3 regions of the Peribacillus sp. TE19612 genome follow, and region 1 is predicted to be linked to each of the others. Evidence: riboswitches for the same ligand, from Rfam matches in the RefSeq annotation. Region 1 holds a riboswitch; each other region holds the start of a gene.
The links. Region 1 has a riboswitch for S-adenosylmethionine ahead of ACZ9AO_RS07485 (methionine biosynthesis PLP-dependent protein). Riboswitches for the same ligand answer to the same signal wherever they lie in the genome.
Positions count from the first base shown of each region.

Region 2: it holds a riboswitch for S-adenosylmethionine, as region 1 does, so the genes downstream of both, ACZ9AO_RS01525 (Na+/H+ antiporter NhaC family protein) here and ACZ9AO_RS07485 (methionine biosynthesis PLP-dependent protein) in region 1, are expected to answer to the same signal.
Region 3: it holds a riboswitch for S-adenosylmethionine, as region 1 does, so the genes downstream of both, metK (methionine adenosyltransferase) here and ACZ9AO_RS07485 (methionine biosynthesis PLP-dependent protein) in region 1, are expected to answer to the same signal.

Region 1 is NZ_JBWCCL010000003.1:323,905-327,174, forward strand. Features, by position in the region: gene metC (cystathionine beta-lyase) at 1-148, opposite strand, end outside; gene ACZ9AO_RS07485 (methionine biosynthesis PLP-dependent protein) at 145-1,257, opposite strand; SAM riboswitch class I at 1,344-1,457, opposite strand; gene fumC (class II fumarate hydratase) at 1,784-3,166, shown strand.
Region 2 is NZ_JBWCCL010000001.1:321,631-324,900, forward strand. Features, by position in the region: gene hutG (formimidoylglutamase) at 1-72, shown strand, start outside; gene ACZ9AO_RS01515 (hypothetical protein) at 396-551, shown strand; gene ACZ9AO_RS01520 (SOS response-associated peptidase) at 611-1,282, shown strand; SAM riboswitch class I at 1,614-1,721, shown strand; gene ACZ9AO_RS01525 (Na+/H+ antiporter NhaC family protein) at 1,911-3,218, shown strand.
Region 3 is NZ_JBWCCL010000013.1:33,020-36,289, reverse strand. Features, by position in the region: gene metK (methionine adenosyltransferase) at 87-1,280, opposite strand; SAM riboswitch class I at 1,444-1,606, opposite strand; gene pckA (phosphoenolpyruvate carboxykinase (ATP)) at 2,036-3,270, shown strand, end outside.

The DNA.
Region 1 (3,270 bases):
TGTAGTCATATTTGCCGAATTGATCGATATCGGATTGATGGAAAGTCGATGCATGCTGAATGGGGACGCTCACACCGCCCGTTACCGGATCGAATTTATGTTGATTATGAAGTAATTTCGTTTCAAAGCTAAAATCATGATCTGTCATCGTAGTGCCTCCCTTTTTACATGTGCGAATGCTTGCTGCAAGTCACCAATCAAATCGTCGCTATCTTCTATGCCAACGGAGAAGCGGAGCAATCGATTACAAACCCCGTTTGCCGTTCTGACTTCAAGCGGTATATCGGCATGTGTTTGTGTGGCAGGATAGGTGATGAAGCTTTCGACCCCTCCAAGGCTTTCTGCAAAGGAAATTAATGAGAGCGATTGTAAAAATGGGTTGACCGCCGCTTCATCAATGATGCGGAAAGAAATCATGCCGCCTCGGCCTGGATACAATACGTCCGTAACACAATCATGCTCCGATAAGTAATCTACAAGTATCTTGGCATTCTTTTCATGCCGCTCCATCCGCAATGCCAGGGTTTTCATTCCGCGCATCAACAGCCAAGAATCAAATGGGCTCAAGACAGCTCCAGTGCCATTATGATGGAAGGCAAGTGCATCACATAATTCAGCGCCGCTAGCAACGATCAGTCCGGCGAGCACATCATTATGACCACCGAGATACTTGGTTGCACTGTGAATCACAATATCCGCTCCAAGCAAGATGGGTTGTTGAATAAGAGGCGTGTAAAAAGTGTTATCAACGATTAGCAATAAATTATATCGTTTAGCCAATGCGGCAACGGCGCTAATATCCGTTTGCTGCATAAGAGGGTTAGTGGGAGTTTCGATGAAGATGGCTTTCGTGTGAGGAGTGATGGCTTTTTCGATATCCTCCAAACAACAAGTGTTTACATAGTCACACTGCAATCCCCATTTTTTAAAACCTTGTTCTAACAGCCGATATGTACCGCCATAAAGATCTTCACTGACAATCCACGCATCACCAGATTTAAAAAGGGCGAGTATAGTGGAGATGGCGGCCATTCCTGAACTGCAGGCATAGCCTTGGTCTCCTTTTTCCAGATCGGCGATGGATCGCTCCAATAGCTGGCGGGTAGGGTTACCTGTCCTTGTGTAGTCGAATCCCGTCGATTGACCGATTCCTTCGTGGCGAAAAGCTGTTGAAAAGTATACCGGCGGATTGACTGTTCCTGTCGCCGTTTCACTGCGATTTCCTAATTGAGCAAGATATGTTTCAGGTTTATACATGGTTTTCACTGCTCCTTTGAGTTAAATAAAATAAAAAAAAGTCTTCTTTAAGAAGAAGACTTTGATTAAGTAGTGACGAGTCATTCTTCTTATCTTCCAAGTTCATAAACTTGTGGAATTAGCACCTTTTCATTGGTTTGAAACAAATGAAGGTTGCTGAGGTGTCATCGGGCCATTCCCTCTACCTCTCTCGATAAGAGTTTAGATTATTCAATTTCTTTTGAATTTACTATATATACAAAATACTGTCAAGGACATTTTGGGAGTGATGATGTGTTGGTGTTCATGGCCAGGTCAATTGAAGCCTAGCGGTGCCTACACTTTATGTGTCAAAAAAGAATATCCAAATTTTCATCTAAATATGAATGGCCTAGGATTTTTCAGAAATATGGAAAGGGTCAGCGGGATATTTTTGCTTTAAAATAATAAAGTTTGTACAATGTATGGAGAGAAAGAATAATACGACATTATTCATTTCATATGCAAAATTTCTTCAATGAATAGTGCAAACTTAGGAGGAGAACACATGGAATACAGAATCGAACGAGATACGATGGGTGAAGTGAAAGTTCCTGCTGATAAATATTGGGGAGCACAAACTGAGAGAAGCCGTAACAATTTCAAAATCGGTAACGAAAAAATGCCGATTGAATTGGTTCGTGCATTTGCATACGTTAAACAAGCTGCTGCAAAGGTGAACTATGATCTTGGTGATCTTTCCGAAGTTAAAAAGAACGCCATCGTCAAGATTTGCGGCGAAATCCTTGAAGGTACGCTTGATGAACATTTCCCGCTTGTAGTTTGGCAAACGGGAAGCGGTACGCAAAGTAATATGAATGTGAATGAAGTGGTCGCTAACAAAGGGAATGAATGGTTAAAAGAAAATGGTGAATCGGAAATCCTTCACCCGAATGATGATGTTAACAAGGCACAAAGCTCAAATGATACTTTCCCGACTGCCATGCATATTGCAGCCTTTATGGAAGTCGCTGAAAAATTGGTTCCTGCCATCAAAGCACTTCGTGATACATTCGATACAAAAGAAAAAGAATTTTGGGATGTCGTGAAAATCGGCCGGACACATCTTCAAGATGCTACACCCTTAACATTAGGACAAGAAATTTCCGGTTGGAAAGCGATGCTCGATAAAGATTTGGCGATGATTGAGGAAAGCAGCCAAAAACTATTGAACCTTGCTCTAGGCGGAACGGCTGTAGGAACCGGAATCAATACAAATAAAGAATTCCCGGGACTTTCTGCCAAACAAATTGCAGCGGATACAGGATATCCTTTTGTCACATCTGATAATAAGTTCCATGCATTGACTAGCCATAACGAAATCGTCTACGCACACGGTGCTTTGAAAGCATTGGCGGCGGATTTAATGAAAATTGCGAACGATGTCAGATGGCTTGCAAGTGGACCGAGAAGCGGAATCGGAGAAATTGCCATTCCTGAAAACGAGCCGGGCAGCTCCATCATGCCAGGTAAAGTCAATCCGACCCAAAGCGAAGCGCTTACCATGATTGCGACACAAATCGTGGGTAACGATGCTACAATTGGCTTTGCAGCAAGCCAAGGTAACTTTGAATTGAATGTATTCAAACCAGTCATCATCTATAACTTCCTGCAAACGGTCAAATTATTGACGGAAGGCATTCATTCCTTCAACGATAATTGTGCGGTTGGCATCACTGCAAATGAAGATAAGATTAAAGAAAATGTAGAGCGTTCCCTTATGCTGGTAACAGCATTGAACCCGCATATCGGTTATGAAAAAGCAGCCAAGATTGCCAAAACTGCCTTCAAGGACAACTCCACGTTAAAAGAAGCGGCATTGAAACTGGAGTTCCTGACGGAAGATGAATTCAAAGCATGGGTCGATCCTGCTAACATGGTTAATAAATAATTGGATGGAAGTACCCTCCCTCTAGCATTAGGGAGGGTGTTTCCATGTGTTAAAATACTGGAATCGACAAATACTGAAATCATAAGTATCTGGAACAGGAGGAA
Region 2 (3,270 bases), on a different contig from region 1:
TTGGACGAAAATAATAAGACCGTTACACTGGCAGGGCATTTAATAAATGAGGTTTTGCTGCATTTTAAATAATGGACATGGGATGGCGGCAACTCCAATTCGGTCTTACTAGAAAGAGCGTTTCTTTTCGTATCGACTGTTGGGGCTTTCCTTAATGTTATCTTCAGTATTGAAGCGAAAAACCTTTAAAGCGCCCAGACTGTCCATGAATCATTCATGGACAGTTTTTTGCGCCTCCTTCACAAGGATTCATGGTCCCAGGCATTGCTTCGTTCGACTAACCATTTAAAGTATAAAGGCATGTAGATTTTCCATGACTCTGCTAAGTTCAATACTGATACTTGTGGGTTTTTGGTTTATAATAACAACCATCTAGCCTTTTGAGGAGGGATTCCATGAATGAATATAAAGTAACGGTTAGGAATGGCAGTACCTTAATTTTGTCGGAAATCATTAAAGCTGAAGATGAAAGAGAAGTCCTTGGCACTCTTTTGATTTCCAGCGAATTATTTAATCAACCATTTACTGATATCAGGATTTTAGAACGCTGATTTGTGACTGCCCGTTCCATTTGATACACTGTAATAAATCTTAATACGGTGGCGATATTATGTGTGGACGTTTCACTCTTTTCACTGACATAGAAGAAATAAAAGAACGGTTTGATATTCAAGGGTCATTTGATGAGGAATACCAATTCAGCTACAATATTGCTCCCTCCCAATCCGTGCTCTCCGTCATTAATGACGGGGTAAGGAATCGGCTTGGATATCTTCGGTGGGGACTCATTCCTTTCTGGGCAAAAGACGAAAAAGCGGGCTACAAAATGATCAATGCCAGAGCGGAAACCATTGCTGAGAAAGCAAGCTTCAGGAATGCGTATAAGAAGAAGAGATGCTTGATAATCGCTGACTCTTTTTATGAATGGAAGAAGACACCAGAAAGAAAAATACCGATGCGAATAAAACTGAAGAATCATGCTCCATTTGGAATGGCCGGTCTCTGGGAATCCTGGAAATCTCCTGAAGGCATCAGCATCTATTCGTGCTCCGTTATAACAACTGTGCCAAATGAGCTAATGACCAGCATTCATGACCGCATGCCTGTCATCCTAAAACCAGAAGATGAAAAAGATTGGTTGAATCCTTCCATTAATGATCCTGCATATCTGCAACGGTATTTAAAGTCATTCGATTCGGAACAGATGGAAGCATTTGAAGTATCGACTGATGTAAACTCGACTAAAAATAATACACCTAACCTAATCCAACAAATTTGCTGAGAGTTCATTAGATTTCTCAGAATGTAGACAACTCGGTGGAAATCGAGTTTGTCTGCATTTTTTTATGGTTTATACAATTTGACGTTGCCTCCAGGACTCGCTTTTCCCGCAGAAATCTCGCACCCCCGCTCCAATCAACTTAGATCTCTTTATAAACAGTAAGGAGTACATGTGAAACACTTTAAAAATTACCCCTTGCGAAAATAGGCGAAATGCTGTACTGTTATATTTGCTTTTCAAAACGACTTTCGATGTCACGAACTCAGGCAAGTTCCAGCGTGGTACTTTTCTGGCAGGCATCGTAATTTTTGATAAATTATATAATGTAATCTTCTTATCAAGAGAGACGGAGGGACTGGCCCGAAGATGTCTCGGCAGCGGACTTAAATGGAGTGCTGTGCCAAATCCAGCAGGCTGATTTTCGCCTGAAAGATAAGGAGGGTGTTTTTTATAAATTAAAAGACCTCTTCTTGTTGTTAAATAGAAGGGGTCTTTTTTATGCCAGTTTTTTGCTACAGCTCCATGACTGGATAATCAGGTAGGTTCAAATTGGAGTTATTTGCGAAAACTGTTAATAGAATAAGAGCTGTGACACATGTCGCGGGAAAAATAAAAAGAGGTGTACATCATGAGTGCAAACAATAAAGGGAATCCATGGGCATTGATCCCATTTGTCGTATTTTTAATTTTATTTATTGGGTCCGGAATCATCACTAAAGATTTTTATTCATTTCCGGTGATTGTAGCGATATCCATTGCATCGGCAGCTGCATTGGCGATGAATCGGAAAGAGACATTCAATGAAAAGGTTGATATCTTCTGTAAAGGTGCCGGTGACGCCAATATTATGTTAATGGTAATCATTTTCCTTTTAGCCGGAGCTTTTTCCGAAGTTGCCAATGGTATGGGGGCAGTTGAATCAACAGTGAATCTTGCCTTAGCTGTTTTTCCCCAAAATCTATTAATGGTAGGAATTTTCATCATCGCTTGTTTTATTTCACTATCCATGGGGACAAGCATGGGAACGATTGTTGCCCTGGCACCTATTGGGGTTGGAATTAGTGAGCAAACAGATATTTCGCTTGCCCTTTCAATGGCGGCCGTTATTGGTGGTGCGATGTTTGGGGATAATCTTTCATTCATTTCAGATACGACAATCGCTGCAGTCCGAACTCAGGGAACGAAAATGAAGGATAAGTTTAAAGTGAATTTTTTCATCGTTTTACCTGCAGCCATCATCACATGTGCCATCCTAGGAATTTTAACGATGGGTGAACAAGCTGACATTTCCCAACAGTCTTATGATTGGGTGAAGATTCTTCCTTATCTTTGCGTATTGGTCACTGCATTGGCAGGAGTCAATGTGTTCTTGGTCCTTTCGATCGGAATCGTATTTGCCGGAATTATCGGGTTGGCGGATGGAAGTTATCAACCGTTGGGTGTCATCCAAAAAGTTGGAGAAGGAATGGCTGGAATGTATGAAATTTCCTTCCTTGCCATTTTAATTGCAGGTATGGTAGCTGTAATCAAACATAATGGCGGTATCGATTTTCTACTCCACCTTGTGACGCGAAATAGCAAATCGAAAAAAGGGGCGGAATTCAGCATTGCGGGGCTTGTTGGTTTGACGAACCTTTCAACGGCAAATAACACGATTTCGATTATCATTGCCGGGCCACTTGCCAAAAATATTGCTGAAAAATATGGAATTGATCCGCGGAAATCGGCGAGCGTCCTTGACATTTTTGCATGTTGTATCCAAGGGTTGATCCCATATGGAGCACAACTGCTTGTTGCAGCAGGGGTAGCAAAAATTTCTCCGTTAAGCATCTTGCCGTATTCATATTACCCAATCCTGATTGGACTTTGTGGCATCATTGCAATCCTGATTGGTTTTCCACGGTTTCAGCCGGGAAATAATGGATCGAAGAACTAAAAGTTAAAACAAAGTTGATTGAAGCGGGTGTGCGAGACTCCTGCGGGAAAAG
Region 3 (3,270 bases), on a different contig from region 1:
GATTTCTTGAATTATTCCCGCAGACGGCTAAGTTAATCCATAAAAAAGGTGCCCCGCAAATAGCGGGACACCTTTTTTTATATGAATTACGCTTGTGCTTTTAATGTTTCTGCTTTGTCCGTGCGTTCCCATGGAAGATCGACATCTGTACGGCCGAAGTGTCCGTATGCAGCTGTTTGTTTGTAGATTGGGCGACGAAGGTCAAGCATTTTGATGATTCCAGCTGGACGAAGGTCGAAGTTTGCGCGAACTAGGTCAACAAGGACTTCTTCGCTAACTGTACCAGTTCCGAACGTATCAATAGAGATCGATACAGGCTCTGCCACACCAATTGCGTATGCCAATTGAACTTCCGCTTTGTCGGCAAGGCCGGCTGCCACGATGTTTTTCGCAACGTAACGTGCAGCGTATGCAGCAGAACGGTCAACTTTAGTTGCATCCTTTCCAGAGAATGCACCGCCGCCGTGACGAGCGTATCCGCCGTAAGTATCAACGATGATTTTACGTCCAGTAAGACCAGCATCCCCTTGAGGTCCGCCGATTACGAAACGGCCAGTCGGGTTGATGAAGTACTTAGTATCTGCATCGATCAACTCGGCTGGAACGACAGCTTTGATCACATGTTCTTTTAGATCGGCTTGAATTTGTTCAAGCGTAATTTCTGCATCATGTTGTGTAGAGATGACGATTGTATCTACACGTACAGGACGGTTATTCTCATCATATTCCACGGTTACCTGTGTTTTACCATCAGGGCGTAGGTAAGCAAGAGTTTCATCTTTACGAACTTGAGTCAAGCGGAATGAAAGTTTATGCGCCAATGAAATCGGAAGCGGCATAAGCTCTTCTGTTTCATTACAAGCGAATCCGAACATAAGACCTTGGTCCCCTGCACCGATTGCATCGATTTCTTCATCTGACATGTTTCCTTCACGAGCTTCCAATGCCTTATCGACACCAGCTGCGATATCGGCAGACTGCTCATCAATGGAACTCAAAACGGCACAAGTTTCAGCATCGAAACCGTATTTCGCACGTGTGTAGCCAATTCCTTTAACCGTATCACGAACGATACGCGGGATATCCACGTAAGCGGACGTTGTAATTTCACCAGCAACAAGTACAAGACCTGTAGTTACACTAGTTTCACACGCAACACGTGCATTTGCATCCTTAGCTAGGATAGCATCTAAAATGGAATCTGAAATCTGATCACAAATTTTGTCCGGATGGCCCTCTGTAACAGATTCAGAAGTAAATAGACGTTTCTTTGACATCATATTTCCTCCTTGGAAGTTAGTATGTTGTAGGCATAAGCCTGATTTTTACGGAACTCGTTTCCCTCATTAGTTTCAACTATAGACACAGAATTACTTATAAAAAACACAAAAACCTTCCCTGGCAAATGAGGAAAGGTTTAAAATTCTGTCTTCTATCCTTTCACTCTTATCGTTCAAGGGTTTTTTACCTTGCTCAGGTTAGCACCATCACCACTATTCCTTGAAGACCTTCGCTTTATTTTCGGCGATCGATCTTGGAGTCAAGTTCAATATGGCAGGTTGCTGGGTTTCAAAGGGCCTGTCCCTCCACCAACTCGGGATAAGAGAATCCGTACAATTTAAGATATTATCGTATTTGGCTGGAATTTGTCAATGCTTTTCTAAAAAGAACATTTCCACCCAGAATGGCGTTCATTTGAAAAAACATGTTGATACAACGTCCTAGAGGGGTTTACAACGCAAAATACGAATAGAAATGTTGTAAATTGCCATTAATAATAAAGTATTGAACATCGAAAAGGAACGACATCCTGACTTTCCCATTAGACATATATTGCTTACTAACTTCCTATTTAAATAAATTTTTCTTCATGAAAGTATATGCGATTATCCTGACTCGGTTCCTGCCGGATTAAAATGATTAATGCGGCTAGCTGAAAATAATCACAAATTAAAAGAAATAGTATAGACTAATTAAATGAATGTGTTATACTAATTGTAATATAAAAACTCAAACAAAGGAAGGTACCTCATATATGAATTCTGTAGATGTTTCTAATGAGTTACACCAATTATTAACAGGAAACAATGTGCAAACTCAACTATCAGTTCCTCAATTGGTCGAAAAAGTACTTAGCAGAAATGAAGGCGTTTTAACATCAACCGGCGCGGTAAAAGCTGAAACTGGCAAATATACTGGTCGTTCACCTAAAGATAAATATATCGTGGAAGAAGCATCAGTTAAAGATAAAATCGATTGGGGTCCCGTGAACCGGCCGATTTCCGAAGATGTGTTCAATAAACTATATAATAAAGTAGTTGACTACCTAAAAGCAAAAGAAGAGATTTTTGTTTTTAAAGGTTTCGCTGGTGCAGACGAATCATCACGTCTTCCCATCCGTGTTGTTAATGAATATGCTTGGCATAACCTTTTCGCCCATACTTTGTTCATCCGTCCAAACGAAGAGGAACTGAGAGGTCACGAAGCTGAATTCACGATCCTTTCTGCACCTAACTTCAAAGCGGACCCAGAAGTGGACGGAACTACATCCGAAACGTTCATCATCGTTTCTTTTGAACGCCGTACGATCCTGATCGGCGGAACGGAATATGCAGGAGAAATGAAAAAATCGATCTTCTCGATCATGAACTACTTACTTCCAGAGGCTGGAATCCTTCCAATGCATTGCTCTGCTAACGTAGGACGTGAAGGGGACGTCGCTTTATTCTTCGGACTGTCCGGTACAGGCAAAACAACTTTATCAGCAGACACTAGCCGTAAATTGATTGGCGATGACGAGCACGGCTGGTCTTCTAACGGCGTATTCAACATCGAAGGCGGCTGCTATGCGAAAACGATCAACCTTTCACGTGAAAAAGAACCGCAAATTTTCGATGCAATCCGTTTTGGTGCTGTATTAGAAAATGTTGTTGTTGATCCGGATACGCGTGTAGCGAACTATGATGACAGTTCATTGACTGAAAACACTCGTGCTGCTTACCAAATGCAAGCGATCGATAACATCGTGAACCCAAGTATTGCAGGACATCCAAATACAATCATTTTCTTAACAGCTGATGCTTCAGGCGTTCTGCCTCCAATCAGCAAGCTTTCCAAAGAACAGGCAATGTTCCACTTCCTAAGCGGATACACTAGTAAATTGGCTGGTACTGAAAGAGGCGTAACTTCTCCGGAAGCTACATTCTCCACTTGCTTCGGTTCACCATTCTTACCGCTTCCAGCTACACGCTATGCTGAGATGCTTGGTGA